Regions from separate parts of the Bradyrhizobium sp. HKCCYLRH2047 genome, predicted to be linked through region 1. Evidence: predicted binding sites of a transcription regulator. Region 1 holds the regulator's gene; the other holds the start of a gene.
The links. Region 1 encodes LexA, which represses DNA repair genes until DNA is damaged. Its sites were predicted from a motif close to TGTTCNNNNTGTGTTCNG; they were not measured.
Positions count from the first base shown of each region.

Region 2: ACQR1D_RS28615 (PA0069 family radical SAM protein) is a predicted target of LexA. The motif match lies at 2,295-2,312, and genes of this name have one in related genera.

Region 1 covers NZ_JBNPUM010000006.1:145,573-153,373, forward strand. Annotated here, with positions in the region: gene ACQR1D_RS16380 (ComEC/Rec2 family competence protein) at 1-1,462, shown strand, start outside; gene ACQR1D_RS16385 (hypothetical protein) at 1,417-1,674, opposite strand; gene ACQR1D_RS16390 (hypothetical protein) at 1,850-2,290, opposite strand; gene lexA (transcriptional repressor LexA) at 2,581-3,279, opposite strand; gene ACQR1D_RS16400 (molybdopterin molybdotransferase MoeA) at 3,485-4,696, opposite strand; gene ACQR1D_RS16405 (LysR family transcriptional regulator) at 4,910-5,863, opposite strand; gene ACQR1D_RS16410 (MBL fold metallo-hydrolase) at 5,948-6,880, shown strand; gene ACQR1D_RS16415 (alpha/beta hydrolase) at 6,893-7,801, shown strand, end outside.
Region 2 covers NZ_JBNPUM010000016.1:65,609-73,409, forward strand. Annotated here, with positions in the region: gene ACQR1D_RS28610 (phosphoketolase family protein) at 1-2,145, opposite strand, end outside; gene ACQR1D_RS28615 (PA0069 family radical SAM protein) at 2,334-3,512, shown strand; gene ACQR1D_RS28620 (hypothetical protein) at 3,850-4,050, shown strand; partial or broken gene ACQR1D_RS28625 (ribonuclease HII) at 4,037-4,263, shown strand; gene ACQR1D_RS28630 (MBOAT family O-acyltransferase) at 4,402-5,970, shown strand; gene ACQR1D_RS28635 (hypothetical protein) at 6,024-7,226, shown strand; gene ACQR1D_RS28640 (acyl carrier protein) at 7,250-7,492, shown strand; gene ACQR1D_RS28645 (MaoC family dehydratase) at 7,755-7,801, shown strand, end outside.

The DNA.
Region 1 (7,801 bases):
CGCGCTGCTGACCGGCCGGCGCGACGCCATCACGCCCGATGTCAACGACGCGATGTTCATCTCCGGCCTCGGCCATGTGCTGTCGATCTCCGGCTATCACATGGCGGTCGTCGCCGGCGTCGTGTTCCTTGCCGTGCGCGCACTGCTGGCGCTGATCCCCGGCCTTGCCGTCAGCCTCCCGATCAAGAAATGGGCGGCGGCCGCGGCGCTGGTCGCGGCGGCGTTCTATCTGTTGCTCTCAGGCGCGGAGGTCGCGACCCAGAGATCGTTCTTCATGACGGCCGTGGTGCTGATCGCGGTCATGGTCGACCGCCGCGCCGTCACCTTCCGCACGCTCGCGGTCGCGGCGATGATCGTGCTGATCGCAGCCCCCGAGGCGCTGGTGCATCCGAGCTTCCAGATGTCGTTCGCGGCAACGCTCGGCCTGGTCGCGCTGGTGCAGTTCGGCCTGCCCAGGCTGTTCGCGACGCCGGACAGCTCCACGACGCAGCGCGTCGCGCTGTGGGGCGGGCGCGAGCTCGCGATGCTGCTGCTGGCCTCGCTGATCGCCGGGCTCGCGACCACGCCCTATGCCGCCTTCCATTTCCATCGTGTCACGCCGTATGGCGTGCTCGCCAATCTCGCGGCGATGCCGGTGGTCTCGGCGCTGGTGATGCCCGCCGGCCTGATGGGCCTGGTGGCGGCGCCGTTCGGCCTGGACGGCGTCTGGTGGACGCTGATGGGCCTCGGCATCGACTGGATGATCGCGGTGACGCGCTGGGTGGCGGCGCTGCCCGGCGCGGTCGGGCGCATCCCGGCCTTCGGCATCGGCCCGCTGATCCTCGCCAGCCTCGGCGTCATCGTGATCGGCCTGCTGCGCACACCGCTGCGCTGGTCGGGCGCCGTCGGGCTCGTGGTGGCCACCGCGTGGGCCGCCACGACGCCGCTGCCCGACGTGCTGATCGCCGGTGACGGGCGCGCGGTGGCGGTGCGAAGCCGTGACGGGCGCCTGCATGTGATGCGCACGGGGAAGGACGTGTTCGCCACCAAGGAGTGGCTCGCGGCCGACGCCGATGCCCGGCTGCCGGCGGATCCGTCGCTCGCCGATGGCGTCTCCTGCGACGAGGCGGGCTGCGTGGTCGCGATGGCCGACGGCCGCTTCGCCGCCCTGACCCTGCGCGCCGAGGCGCTCGCCGATGATTGCACCCGTGCCGCGCTGATCGTCACCGCGCGCGCCGCGCCGTCATCCTGCGCGGCGGCCGTGATCGATCGCGAACGGCTGCGGCAGCAGGGCGCCTTGATGCTGGTGCAGCGGGGCAAGGGCTTCACCGTGACGCCGGCGCGCGCCGGCGGCACCGACCGCCCATGGTGGCCGGCGCCCGCCGAGGCCGGCGCGTTCGACACGACGCTGACGCCGCGTGCGCCGGCCGCGCCGCTTCAGGACGCGACGCCGCCGGAGACGGAGCAGGGCGAGCAGGATTGAGCGCCGGGCAGCTCGAACGTGCCGAGATGATACTCGGTGTCACCAGGTCCATCGAACAGCGAGGGGCCTTCGACCAGCGTGAACGCGGTGCCCGGATAGCGTTGCCAGATGGCGATGTCATCAGCCGTGACCGTCAGCCAGCCGAACGCAAGCATATAGCGGCCGGGCTCGGTGATCCGTCCGGCCTTGTTCCAATCGATCTTGTTGACCACGGCGGCAAGCTCCCCCGGCACACAATGCCGGCCGAGGGATGTCTTTCCTATCCGATGCGATGCCGGGGCGTGAGATTCGCCCGAGAGGACTTTGCGCTTGCAGAACCCAAGTTGACCAAGTCTCCCACCTTCGAAAGCGCGCTCATGACCGACAGAAATGCCGACGCGCAGGCCCTCAGGTGATGCTGATGCGGCGAATCGGTGTGGCCTGCGACGTCGGCACGTCCTCGCCGATGTCCGGGCGACGCTCTGCCGGCTGCTTGCTGACCGGCAATTGCAGCACGGTGACGCGCTGGCCCTCGCAGAGCTGGGTCACCAGCACGTGGCGGCCGTCGGCGAACTCGATCGCGTCGTGATGGCGATCGGGAATGTGCGTCTCGATGCTGTTGAACTTCGCGACGCGCTCGCGGATCGTCCGGGTCCAGAGCCAGCGGCTGTCGTAGCGGACGTCCTCGGCGAAGGCCAACTCGGTGCCGGGCAGCATGCAGACTGCGACGGTCGGCTCGCTCTCCAACGCGAAGCCGCGGGTGGCGGTGCCACGGAAGGTCATCGAGATCAACGTCTCGCCGACCTTGGCGGGACGGGACGCAACCGCATGGAGGCTGTAGTCACACATCGGATCGCTCCTCGTTGAGAGATAGCCGACCCACGCTCCCCCCGGACAGGCGCAGGCCTCTATCAGAGTGGACATCGATGGTGATGTTAGCGCGCGCTTCGCGGCAATTCTGCGCTGATCTGCATCGCGTGTGCCCGCGGCCGATCACAAGCGTTTGAGCATGCCGCGCTGCACATCATGAAGTGCATTCGCGTGTGGCGTATTTTGCTGGCTGCTTCCAGCTTGGCTGGCTTCTCGCTCGGCGGCGACAGCGCGTGCGCCCGCCGCCGAGCGACCGATCCCATTCGCGATCAGTACTTGCGGTACAGCCCGACCAGCTTGCCTTGGATCTTCACCCGGTTCGGCGGCAGGATGCGCACCTCGTAGGCGGTGTTGGCCGGCTCGAGCGCGATCGATGCGCCGCGACGGCGGAAGCGCTTCAAGGTCGCTTCCTCATCGTCGATCAGCGCCACCACGATGTCGCCGGTGTCGGCGGTCTCGTTGCGCTGGATCAGCGCCATGTCACCGTCGAGGATGCCGGCATCGACCATAGAGTCGCCGCGCACCTCGAGCGCATAGTGATCGCCGTTGCCGAGCATGTCCGCAGGCACGCTGATGGTGTGGCTGCGCGTCTGCAGCGCCTCGATCGGGGTACCGGCGGCGATGCGGCCCATCACCGGCACCGCGACAGGGCGCTCGCCATCGTCTAGCGCGGGAGTGCTGGTGCGCACCTTGCCGAGATTGCCTTCGATCACCGACGGCGTGAAGCCGCGACGGTTGCCCGCGGCCTGCGACAGCTCGGGCAGCTTGATCACCTCGATCGCGCGGGCGCGATTCGGCAGCCGGCGGATGAAGCCGCGCTCCTCGAGCGCCGTAATCAGGCGATGAATGCCGGACTTCGAACGCAGATCGAGCGCATCCTTCATCTCGTCGAAGGACGGCGGCACGCCGGCTTCCTTGAGCCGCTCGTTGATGAACCGCAGAAGTTCGTACTGTTTGCGCGTCAGCATTTCGACCTGGTCCCCGGTTTGTTGTTGTCCGAGTCCAGGAGCTGCGCCTTGAGCACAAGCCGGCTGAGAGCGCCCTGGAGTCGGACCGTCATCGCGTCGCCCGCAACATACTAAAAACAAATCATGAACGGACACTATATGTTCGATGTGTGTTCCGCAATCCTAAAAATATGATGAACGGACCGGGCTTTACCGGGGAAGCGGCTCAGTTCGGCAGGCGCAGGATCTCGCACGGGCTGCCGGCAGGCGCCTTCGGCGCAAACGCCGGCCGGATCACCAGCGCCTGCGACAGCGCGAGATTGCCGAGCAGCGACGAATCCTGCTGCGTCACCGGTGTTGCGACCAGGGTGCCGTCGGCGCGCTCCTTGAGCTGCGCCCGCAGATAGTCCTCGCGCGAATCGTTCGCCCCCAACTCGCGGCCGAGCAGGGCGGTCTCGCGCGGCATCACGGCCTCGTCGCGGCCGAGCAGGCGCCGAATCAGCGGCACCATGAACAGGATGGCGCAGACATAGGACGACACCGGATTGCCGGGCAGTCCGATCACCCTGATGTCGCCGAGCCGTCCGTGCATCATCGGCTTGCCCGGCCGCATCGCGATCTTCCAGAACGCCATTTCGACGCCCTCGGCCTCCAGCGCCTGCTTGACCAGGTCGTGATCGCCGACCGAGGCGCCGCCGGTCGTGATCAGGACGTCGGCCTCTGCCGCGCGGGCGCGCCGGATTCCAGCGACCGTCGCCGCCATCGTATCCGCGGCGATGCCGAGATCGATCGGCGTCGCGCCCTCGCTGCGCACCAGCGCCCGCAGCGCGTAGCCGTTGGAATAGACGATCTGCCCCGGGCCGGGCGTCGAGCCCGGCATCACCAGCTCGTCGCCGGTGGCGAGCAGCGCCACCTTCGGCCGCCGCCGCACCGGCAGCGCCGGATGATTCATGCTGGCCGCCAGGGATAGGTCGCGGTCGCTGAGCCGGCGCCCGGCCTTCAGCAGCACCATGCCCTGGTGGAAGTCGACGCCGGCCGGCCGGATGTGCCGGCCTGTGATCGCGGCCTCGGTGATCACGACATGGCCGTCCTCGGCGATCGTGTCCTCCTGGATCACCACCGCGTCGGCGCCTGCGGGGACAACGCCGCCGGTGAAGATCCGCGCCGCCTCGCCGGGCCCGACCACGCGATCGAACGGCCGTCCCGCCGCGACCTCGCCGATCACCTTCAGCCGCGCCTTGGCCTTGGCTGCGTCGGCCGCGCGCACCGCATAGCCATCCATCGCCGACATCGCCTCGGGCGGCTGCGTCCGCAGCGCCGCGAGGTCGCGGGCCAGGATGCGGTGATAGGCCTCGTCCAGCCCGACCATTTCCTCAGCCAGCGGCTCGGTGCCGGCGAGCACCGCGGACAACGCATCGGAGACCGGCATCAGGGCCATGGGATTACCTTCGGACGAAGACGGGCAGATCGACTGAATCGCCTTCTAACCGAACGCGCACGGGGTGGCCAAGAGCCTAAGCCGCTCCCGGCTTTCCGATCGTCTGAAGGTGCGTCGCGTGGCCCGCCGCCTCACGATCGCGCGAGAAACTCTGCAATCATGCCGGGGGGGGCAGTCGCGATCTGCTCACGTGCACACGGAGTCCAGACGGAGCTATCCGGCAGCCGCGCGACAGGCGGCGCGCTCGGTGGTGTGCAGGATGTTTGCCACCATGTTCCGCAGCCAGACCGATGCGGCATCGCGGTCGAGCTGCAGCGGCCAGACCATCGAGACCGCCGGCAGCCGCAACTTCAACGGCGCCGGACAGAGCGCCAGCCCAAACCGGGGTCCGTAGAGCCTTGCCATCCGGGTCGGGATCGTGGTGATCACCGGTGACGCGGCCACCGTCGCCAGCACGCTGAGGAAATCCGAGGAGGCCGAGACCACGTTGAGCTCGGTGCCGATCTCATCCAGCGCCGCCTCCAGGCAGCCCTGCAGGCTGTTGGTCAGCGTCACCAGTGCGTGCGGAAGCGACAGATAGGCATCCAGGCCGATCGGTGTTTTCATCGCGATGCGCTTTGGATTGTAGACGCAGCTCAGCGCCTGCTCGAACAGGAACTGGGATCGGTGCCGCAGCGCCACCGCCTCGAAGCAGCCGACGCCGACATCCAAGGCGCCCTCGTCGAGCAGACGATGCACCTCGTTGCGTTCGGTCGGACGGCTGAGAAGCCGCACGCCGGGCGCCGTTCGACGCAGCTCCGCCGTGAGTTCGGGGATCAGCAGCAGCTCGACCTCGCTCGAGAATCCCAAGCGGATGGTGCGCTGCTCGGTCGCTGGGTCGAACTCCGGTGCGGCGTGCAACGCAGCCTGCATCTGAGCCAACGCCGCCCGAACCGGTCCGGCCAGCACCGCAGCCTTGGGGGTCGGCTGCATGATCGTGCCGACGCGGACGAACAGCTCATCCTGCAGCAGCACGCGAAGCGTCGACAGCGAATGGCTCATCGCCGGCTGCCCCACCTTCAGGCGCGCCGCCGCGCGTGTCACGCTGCGCTCCTGCATCAGCGCGTCGAACGCGACCAGCAGATTGAGGTCGAAGGAGCGAAGATCGAAATGATCGATGGACTGCATGAGTTGGATCGATTTGAGGAATGCATGACCTAATCGTAGATCTCGGCCCAGACAAGATCACCGTTCGGATCGAGGCCGCCAAACATGCAGGACATCACGACCTATCGCGTCGGGGACGCCACCATCAGCAGGATTTTCGAGATCGGTCTCGATGCGGTCGAGGGCGAGTTTCTGTTTCCAGGCGTGGACGCCGCCAGCATTGCCCGCGAACGCGGCCGTTTCGGGCCGGGATCGGTCGATCCGCGCACGGGATCGCTGCGCCTGAGCATCCATAGCTGGCTGGTGCGGACGCCGGAGCGCGTGGTGCTGATCGACACGGCCACCGGCAACGACAAGGAGCGGCCCGGCGCGGCCGTTCTGCATCGCCTGAACGAGCCGTTCCTCGACCGATTGCGGGCGGCCGGCGTCGCCCCCGACGATGTCGACCTCGTCCTGATGACGCATTTGCATGCGGATCACGTGGGCTGGAATACGCAGCTTGCCGATGGCCGCTGGATGCCGGTGTTTCCGAACGCCCGGCACGTTTTCTCGGGCCGAGAGCGCGCCTATGTCGCCGCCCTCTCGGCCGGCGACGGCTCGGACGCCGCGATCAGGGACGCGGCCGGGCTCGGACCCATGCTGCATCCACCGATGCCGGGGGTCTACGAAGACAGCGTGCTGCCGATCGTCGAGGCCGGCCTCGCGCGCGAGATCACGGTCGATGGCAGCGAGGTCGTCGGCGGCTTCCGTTTTGTGCCGAGCCCCGGTCACAGCATCGATCACGCCTGCATCAGCTTCAGCTCGCGTGGCGAGCGCGCGCTGTTCTGGGGCGATGTGCTGCATCATCCGATGCAGGTCGCGCATCCGGACTGGAATTCGGTCTATTGCGAATTCCCGGAGGCGGCGCGGACCTCACGGCTATGGGCGATGAACCATGCCGCGGAGACCGGCTCCCTCGTGTTCACCACCCATTTCGCCGAGTCCTCGGCCGGGCGCGTCAGCCGCGACGGCGACCGGTTTGCCTGGCACTTCGCCTGATCCGAGATGGCCATGATCGATAATGCAACGTTCTCCTCGCGCATCGTTTCCGAGCGCCGCCTGATCGAAGGTCCGGTGTCCGACGTCCAGCTTCAGCTCATCAACAAGCGCCGGCACGACCTGCAACGCTTCTCGGCCGAGCGCACGCTGGTGATGATGCACGGCGCCACCTTTTCGTCCGCGAGCCTGTTCGACGTCGCGGTCGATGATGCCTCCTTCATGGATGTGCTGGCGCAGGCCGGCTACGACGTCTGGGCCGTCGACGCGCGCGGCTACGGCGGCTCCAGCCGGCCGCCGGAGATGTCGCGCGCGCCAGAGGAAGGTTCTCCATTGGCCAATGCGCGGACCGCCGTGGACGATTTCGCTGCCGCGGTGGACTTCATCCGCCGGCATCGCGATATCCCGCGCGTCAACGTGCTCGGCATGTCCTGGGGCGCCACGATCGCCGGCATGTTCGCGAGCGCGGCGAACGCGAAGCTCGAGAAGCTGATCCTGGTGACGCCGCTCTGGCTGTCGAGCGAGCCGTTGCGCATCGACGCCGGCGGACCGCTCGGCGCCTATCGGATCGTCACCCCGCGCGCGTTCGAGGCGGCATGGCGCGGCGCCGCTCCGGAGCACGCGCGGGACAAGCTGATTCCGGACGGCTGGTTCGAGACCTGGGCGCAGGCGACGCTCGCGACCGATCCGGACTCGCCGTATCCCGACGCGATCCGCGCGCCCTCGGGCGCGGTACAGGACGTCCGCGCGCATTGGACCGCGGCCAGGCCGACCTATGATCCCGGCAGCATCAACTGCCCGGTTCTCCTGCTCTCGGCGGAATGGGATGTGGATGTCAGCTTCGAGATGGCGCACGACCTGTTCGTTCGACTCGCGAGCGCGCCGTACAAGCGCCTGGTCGAGATCGGCCAGGGCACGCACATG
Region 2 (7,801 bases), on a different contig from region 1:
CATGCCGGCATGGTTGGTGCGGCTGTAGGTGAGACGATGGATGAGATACGGATAGCCGTGATAGGCGAAGATCACCGGCTTGTCGGTCGTGAACAGGCTGTCGAAGTCGCGGTCGCTGAGGCCGTGCGGATGGTCCTGCTTCGGCTGCAGGGTCATGAGGTCAACGACGTTGACGACGCGGATCTTGAGGTCGGGCAATTCCTTGCGCAGCAGATCGACGGCAGCGAGCGTTTCCAAAGTCGGGACGTCTCCGGCGCAGGCCATCACCACGTCGGGCTCCTCGTCGGCGGGCTCGGTGCCGGCCCACGACCAGATGCCGATGCCGGCGTCGCAATGGATGGCCGCATCCTGCATCGACAGCCATTGCGGCGCAGGCTGCTTGCCGGCGACGATGACGTTGATGCGGTCATAGGTGCGCAGGCAGTGGTCGGCGATCCACAGCAGCGTGTTGGCGTCCGGCGGGAAGTAGATGCGGACGATGTCCGCCTTCTTGTTGGCGACGAGGTCGACGAAGCCCGGATCCTGGTGGCTGAAGCCGTTATGGTCCTGCCGCCAGACATGCGAGGTCAGGAGATAGTTCAGCGACGCGACCGGGCGCCGCCACGGCAGCTCGCGTGACACTTTCAGCCATTTGGCGTGCTGGTTGAACATCGAATCGACGATGTGGATGAACGCCTCGTAGCAGGAGAACAGGCCGTGGCGGCCGGTGAGCAGATAGCCTTCCAGCCAGCCCTGGCAGAGGTGCTCGCTCAGCACCTCCATGACGCGGCCGTCATGGGCGAGGTGGACGTCGTAGGGCTCGATGCCCTCCATCCACACCCGCTCGGTGACCTCGAACACGGCATCGAGCCGGTTCGAGGCGGTTTCGTCCGGGCCCATGATGCGGAAGTTGCGTGTCTCTGCATTCAGCGTGATCACGTCGCGCAGGAACTTGCCGAGTTCGCGCGTGGCTTCAGCGATGGTCTGTCCCGGAGAGGACACGTCGACCGCAAAATGCTGGTAGTTTGGGAGCTTGAGCTCACGCTTGAGCAAGCCGCCATTGGCGTGCGGGTTGGCGCCCATGCGCCGCGCGCCCTTCGGCGCCAGCGCCTGCAGCTCCGGCATCAGCCGGCCCTGCGCGTCGAACAATGTGTCCGGCTCGTAGCTCTTCAGCCAGGCTTCGAGCAGCGCGAGATGCTCCGGCTTGCCGCGCGGATTGGCGATCGGCACCTGGTGGGCACGCCAGAAACCTTCGACCTTGAGTCCGTCGACCTCCTTCGGGCCCGTCCAGCCCTTCGGGCTGCGCAGCACGATCATCGGCCAGCGCGGCCGTTGGATCGTTGCATCCGGCTGACGCGCATTCTGCTGGATCGAGCGGATGCTTGCGAGCGCGACATCGAGCGCGTCCGCCATCTGCCGATGCATCGCCTTGGGCTCGGCGCCTTCGACGAACAGCGGCTCATAACCGTAACCTTCGAACAGGCATTTGAGCTCGGCGTCGCCCATGCGGCCGAGCACGGTGGGATTGGCGATCTTGTAGCCGTTGAGATGCAGGATCGGCAGCACCGCGCCGTCATGGGCCGGGTTCAGGAACTTGTTCGAATGCCAGGACGCGGCGAGCGGGCCGGTCTCGGCCTCGCCGTCGCCGACCACGCAGGCCACGATCAGATCGGGATTATCGAACGCCGCGCCATAGGCGTGCACCAGCGCGTAGCCGAGCTCGCCGCCTTCATGGATCGAGCCCGGCGTTTCCGGCGCCGCATGGCTCGGAATGCCGCCAGGGAAGGAGAACTGCCGGAACAGCTTGCGCAGGCCATCGGCATCGCCCGTGATATCCGGATAGATCTCGCTGTATGTGCCTTCGAGATAGGTGTTTGCGACCATGCCCGGACCGCCATGGCCGGGACCGCAGATATAGATGACGCTGAGATCCTGGGCCTGGATGGCGCGATTGAGATGGGCGTAGATGAAATTCAGTCCGGGCGTCGTCCCCCAGTGGCCGAGCAGGCGCGGCTTGACGTGCTCCGCTTTCAGCGGCTCGCGCAGCAGCGGGTTGTCGAGCAGATAGATCTGCCCGACCGAGAGATAATTGGCCGCACGCCAGTAGCGGTCGAGCAGGTCGAGGTCATCGGCCGGGATCGTCTGGTGGGAAGACGTGATGTTCATGTAACCTCGCTTGCCGTCCGCTTCGCGCCCGCGGGAGAGTGCATTAGAGTAACGCCGCACCGTCCCGTTCCAGTGCGCTGCGAGGATAGAACGGGAATGTGATGGTTGGCCTTGCGCCGGCTCAGAACCACCACGCAGATGTTCTCTTTTGTTCTTGTAATGTTCTTTTTGTGTGCTATGTCTTGGCCATGAGCCGAGCATCTTCACATGCCCTCAAGCGCCCGCCGGTCCCGGTGCCCTCCGAGCCGGCGGGCGCGCCTTCTTTCGGTCCTGACAAGGACTTCCCGGAACTCGCGGTCGCCATCGAACGGGGCCGGCGCCGCGGCCGGGGTGCACAATCCAATGCGAGCGGCCGCTACGAGGCGGAGGCGCGCGTTGTCTTCGACGACGGCTGGCAGAGCCTCGAAGACCTGCCGCCGTTCAAGACCACGGTCGCGACCGATACCTCGCGCAAGGTCATCACCCGCAACGACTCGCCGGACATCGGTTTCGATCGCTCGATCAATCCGTATCGCGGCTGCGAGCACGGCTGTGTCTACTGCTTCGCGCGCCCGACCCATGCGTTTCTCGGGCTGTCGCCTGGCCTCGACTTCGAATCCAAGCTGTTCGTGAAGCCGGATGCGCCCGCGCTCCTGGAGAAGGAGCTCGCGGCCAGCGGCTACGAGCCGCGGATGATCGCGATCGGGACCAACACCGATCCCTACCAGCCGATCGAGCGCGAGCGGAAGATCATGCGCGGCATCCTCGAGGTGCTGGAAAAGGTTGGCCATCCCGTCGGGATCGTCACGAAGTCGGCGCTGGTGATGCGTGATGCCGACATCCTGGCGCGGATGGCCAAGAAGAACCTGGCGAAGGTCGCGATATCAGTGACCACGCTGGATCCGAAGCTGGCGCGCACCATGGAGCCGCGGGCGTCGACGCCATCGAAGCGGCTGGAGGCGCTGCAGGCGCTGTCCAAGGCTGGCATCCCGACGACGGTGATGGTGGCGCCGGTGATCCCGGCGCTCAATGACAGCGAGATCGAGCGCATCCTCGATGCCGCCGCCCATGCCGGGGTCAAGGAAGCCTCCTATGTGCTGCTGCGGCTGCCGCTGGAGGTGCGCGACCTGTTCCGCGAATGGCTGCTCGAGCATTATCCCGACCGCTACCGCCACGTCTTCACCCTGATCCGCGACATGCGCGGCGGCCGCGATTACGACTCGCAATGGGGCACGCGGATGAAGGGGACAGGCCCGATGGCCTGGATGATCGGCCGCCGCTTCGAGATCGCCTGCGAAAAGCTGGGGCTGAACAAGCGCCGGACCAAGCTGACGACCGATCATTTCGTCCGGCCAAAGGGCGGCGGGCAGCAGTTGAGTTTGTTCTAGCGTCAAGCTGCATTGAATTGCTGCCATCGACGTCCACGAAGTGTTTGCGGCCGGGGTGTTGGGGCGATAGTCATGCGGCGCCTGCCACTGGAGACTATCTGCGTCTGGCGGTTGCGGTCGAAAACGCAGGAACTTTCCAGTGGTTGGAAAGAGGGGCAAGCCGTCGAGCCGCCTGCCTCTATCAGCTCTGCGAGGTCAAGAGGCGCGGTCGCGGCTTTTGAATAGCAGGGAATTGAGGTCCGTTCGGGTTGGCCGCCGCCGGCGGTTTCGCACCATGCCGGCCATGATTCGCGATCAGTCAAAGAAGCCGGGCAGGGTGAGGGCCGCGAGCGGTGCCGTGGTGAAGAGTGACGCTGCAAAGGCCGTGACCAAGGCTGCGCCGCAGAGTGCCACAGGCAAGACCTCCGCCAAGCTCGGCAAGGGCGTCATCGCTGTGGCGCCGCCGAGCTTCCGGCGCGAGCGCGCGCTGCTGCCGCCGCCGTCATTCAAAGAAGCCGGGCAGGGTGAGGGCCGCGAGCGGTGCCGTGGTGAAGAGTGACGCTGCAAAGGCCGTGACCAAGGCTGCGCCGCAGAGTGCCACAGGCAAGACCTCCGCCAAGCTCGGCAAGGGCGTCATCGCTGTGGCGCCGCCGAGCTTCCGGCGCGAGCGCGCGCTGCTGCCGCCGCCGTCATTCTCGATCCCGCGCTTATCCCGAAGGGCCTCAACGATTCCAAGCGGTTGACCGCGGAGCACCGCCAGGCGGTGTTCGAGTTGCAGGGCGATAGGGGCGGAAGTTCGCTTCAAGTGAATTGTTCCCAAGAGCCCGAAACGAAGTTGTGTCGAGCGGGCTGGGACGCTAGGGAGGTGCCTGCCAGCTGACGAGTGTGCCCCGGGGGACATGGACACGCGATGCACAATTCTGACTACTTCACCCTGTTTATCTTGGTGTTGTCGGCAGTCTCGCTTGCCCTCAGGCTGACGAGCCGGGCCAGTGTTGAGGTCCGTCGTGGAATCGTGGCGATCGGCTCGACGATCGTTTACTATGGATTTGATCCGCACGGGTTGCCGATTTGTCTCGGTTTGGTCGCAATCAACTGGGTGCTGGGGCGTGCAATCGTGCTGTCACCACACCACAGAAAATCCACGCTTCTGATCTGTGGCTTGACGCTCGATCTCGGACTGCTTGCTGCGTACAAATATCTTGGTGCCATTATCGCCGGACTGGGCCCGACCTATTCCGTTGAACTGGGACTTGGCTTTCCGCTTGGGCTCTCCTTCATCGTCTTCCGCCTGGTGTCGCATCTCGTGGATGCACACGCCGGCGGCGAGGTCGCGCGCTCTCCGCTGGACCTATTGTGCTATGCATTGTTTTTTCCGGCGATCTTGTGCGGCCCGCTGATCCGCTACGAGGCGATGATGAGCCAGGACCGGCTCGGTCGTACGACCAGCGTTGACTGGTCCATTGGGCTGGCACTGATCGGCATCGGGATGTTCAAGAACCTGATGATCTCGCCCGCGATCGCAGCTGTGGCCGACAAGGTCTTTGTGCCTTGGCTTGCCGAGCAACCGATTCCCGTGACCGGTGCCTGGATCGGTATGATCGCCTACGGATTCCAGGTGTATTTCGACTTCTCGGGCTACAGCGACGCGGCTATCGGCGTCGCGCGTCTGCTCGGTGTGGAGTTGCCAGCCAATTTCCATTCCCCCTTCAAGGCGCGCAGCATGGTCGATTTCTGGCAGCGCTGGCACGTCTCATTGACACGCTTTCTGACGATCTACGTCTACAATACGGTCACTCTGACCATGGCGCGCAAGATCGGAGCCAAGGCCAGCGCGGTCAAGCAATTCGTCTGGCGCATCGCCTATCCGACCACGCTCGTGATGTTCCTTATGGGCATCTGGCACGGCGATCACCTGACATTTGCTATGTTCGGCCTGTATCACGGCGTTCTGCTGGTCGTGAACCACGCTTGGCGAAACTTCGGCGGACGTTATCGCAAGGCAGCGCTCGCCTCCGACTGGTGGCCTACAATAGCGCTCGGACTGACGTTCCTCGCGGTCGCGGCCGGGTGGGCAATCTTCCGTGCCAGCAATCCGGGGCGCGCGTTCGCGATGCTCGGGACATTGCTCGGGCGTTCAGAGTGGACCGGGGCCACGCTGGCGAGCAGCGCCTGGCCAAGCCATCTGGCGGACCCGCTTCTCACCACCGGCGGGGCGATGCCGATCACGGTTGCCGATATTGCCTTGCTGCTCGCGCTCTTCCTGATCGTCTGGGTGTTGCCGAACAGCAATCAAACCCTGTCGCGGTTCAATCCGGTGTTCGAAGGCGGCGGCTACCCCAAGATCGCGCCTTCGACCGAGGCGCTCAAGCTGTCCTTATCCCCGGCCTGGGCGCTCTCAGTGTCATGTCTGCTCGTCTGGTCGGTCGTCGCCTTCTTGAGCAACGATCGCGCCGCGCTGCTCTATTTCCACTTCTGACCGAGTGCACATTGGCCATGCCCGTCCGACCGATGAGCTCCGCAGGATAAGCCATGCAGTTGTCCGTCACGTCAACCACGCAGCAGCAAACGGGAGCGCGCCGAGGTCGTCGCTTCCTGGCATGGGTGGCAGGGTTTGCGCTCGTCCAAATCGCGCTGATGGAATATCTCGGCTGGACCACGCTGGAGGGACGCCCCCCCTCCGCTGCAGCCCGCCTGCAGCAGGGCAACGTGCCCGTCGTCTTCTTTCCCACTGATGCACGCAACTGGGCTGCCTTCAAACTGCAGCGGATTGCCGACGAACAGCCGGAGATCATCGCCATCGGAAATTCGCGCTGCAGTCAGCTGCGCTCAGCGATGTTCCGACCCTACAAGTTCTACAACGCCTGTCTGACGGCCTGGACGGTTTCGCAGCTGCGCGATTTTCTAAACAGGATCACCGAGGTCTCCCATCCCCGCGTCGTCATTTTCTCGATGGATTATTTCCAGCTCTCGAATTCCTACCAGACGATCGAGGCTAAGCGGGCAGGGGCGTTCCGCTACACGATCGGGGCGCACATCGGAGGGATCGGCTCCTTGATCGGTCAGGCGATGGATGCCAGCGGTCATGGGCTCGAAGCTCTGTGGGAGTGCCTTGCCGGCCGCTATCCGAGGCACCCGCGAGAGGATCTGACCATGGTCGGAGTTACCGCGGCGCGAACCGGAGCCGGCTTTCGTTGGGATGGATCGCTGATCTACCAAGTCGCGCAATATGACGGCGCCAAGCAGGTGATGCTCGATCTGAAAAATGGCTTGGTCAATGCCATTCCCGGAGCGCCCCATGCTGATGAGGGGCAACTCGCCGAGCTGGCGGGAATGGCGGCCGATGCCAAGGCCAAGGGCGTTCTGCTGGTTGGAATCCAGTTTCCGATCTATGCGCCGACCGTCGATTTTCTCGACCACGACGAGGGATACAGACCTTACGCAGGAACGTGGCGCGATTTCGAGAGCGAGGCGATGAAAAAGAGGTTCGCCGAAATGGGGATCGTCCACATCGATTTGAGCCGCGCCGTCATGTCAAAGGATCCCGAGAATTTCGTCGACACCTCTCATCCATCCGAGGCCGGCATGGTTGCCGCCTTGATTGAGGCAAGCGATACTGCCGGGTTCGCAGCGGCGCTGCCGAGGCTGGATATTCCCGGTTTGCGAGACGACCTCGGTCGCGCCAATGACTATGTCAACCACTACCATCTCTACAGATCGACTTTCGTGAAGTAATGGCCTTTGGGGCGGAGTGCAAAATGACGGCTGAGATCTACGAGCGTTTGAACAAGGTCTTCATCGAGACGTTCGGTGACGAGACCATCAAGATAACCCCCGAGATGACGGCCGATGACCTCGATGAATGGGATTCCGTCACGCACATCTCGTTGGTGCTGGCGGTCGAGGAGGAGTTCGGGCAACGCCTCAATGCCGCGGAAATCGGCAATCTCGAGAATGTCGCGGCGATGGTCGCTTTGCTCCAGAAGAAGATGGCGCGTTAGTTGCCGATGATCGGCTGGGTCATTGGCACAAGAAGCCGGAATTGGTCGGTCCATCGTTCGATTCGGGTCCCAGCCTGTGTTCCCTGTGCGACTTGGTCCAGGTGATTGAATAGGACCCGGCCAGCTCTGACTGGGCCGTCCGGGTGCCGATAGATCTGCAATCCTGAGTGGTCTGAGCAGGAACTGTTATTTTTTCTCGACCGGCTGACTTGAAAAAGCTAGTTTGTGAGCCTTAGGGGTGTGCTCGGCCTTATTCTAAACCATGCCGAGCTTCGACGCTGATGACGGGCAGGACGGGGGAATGGTTAA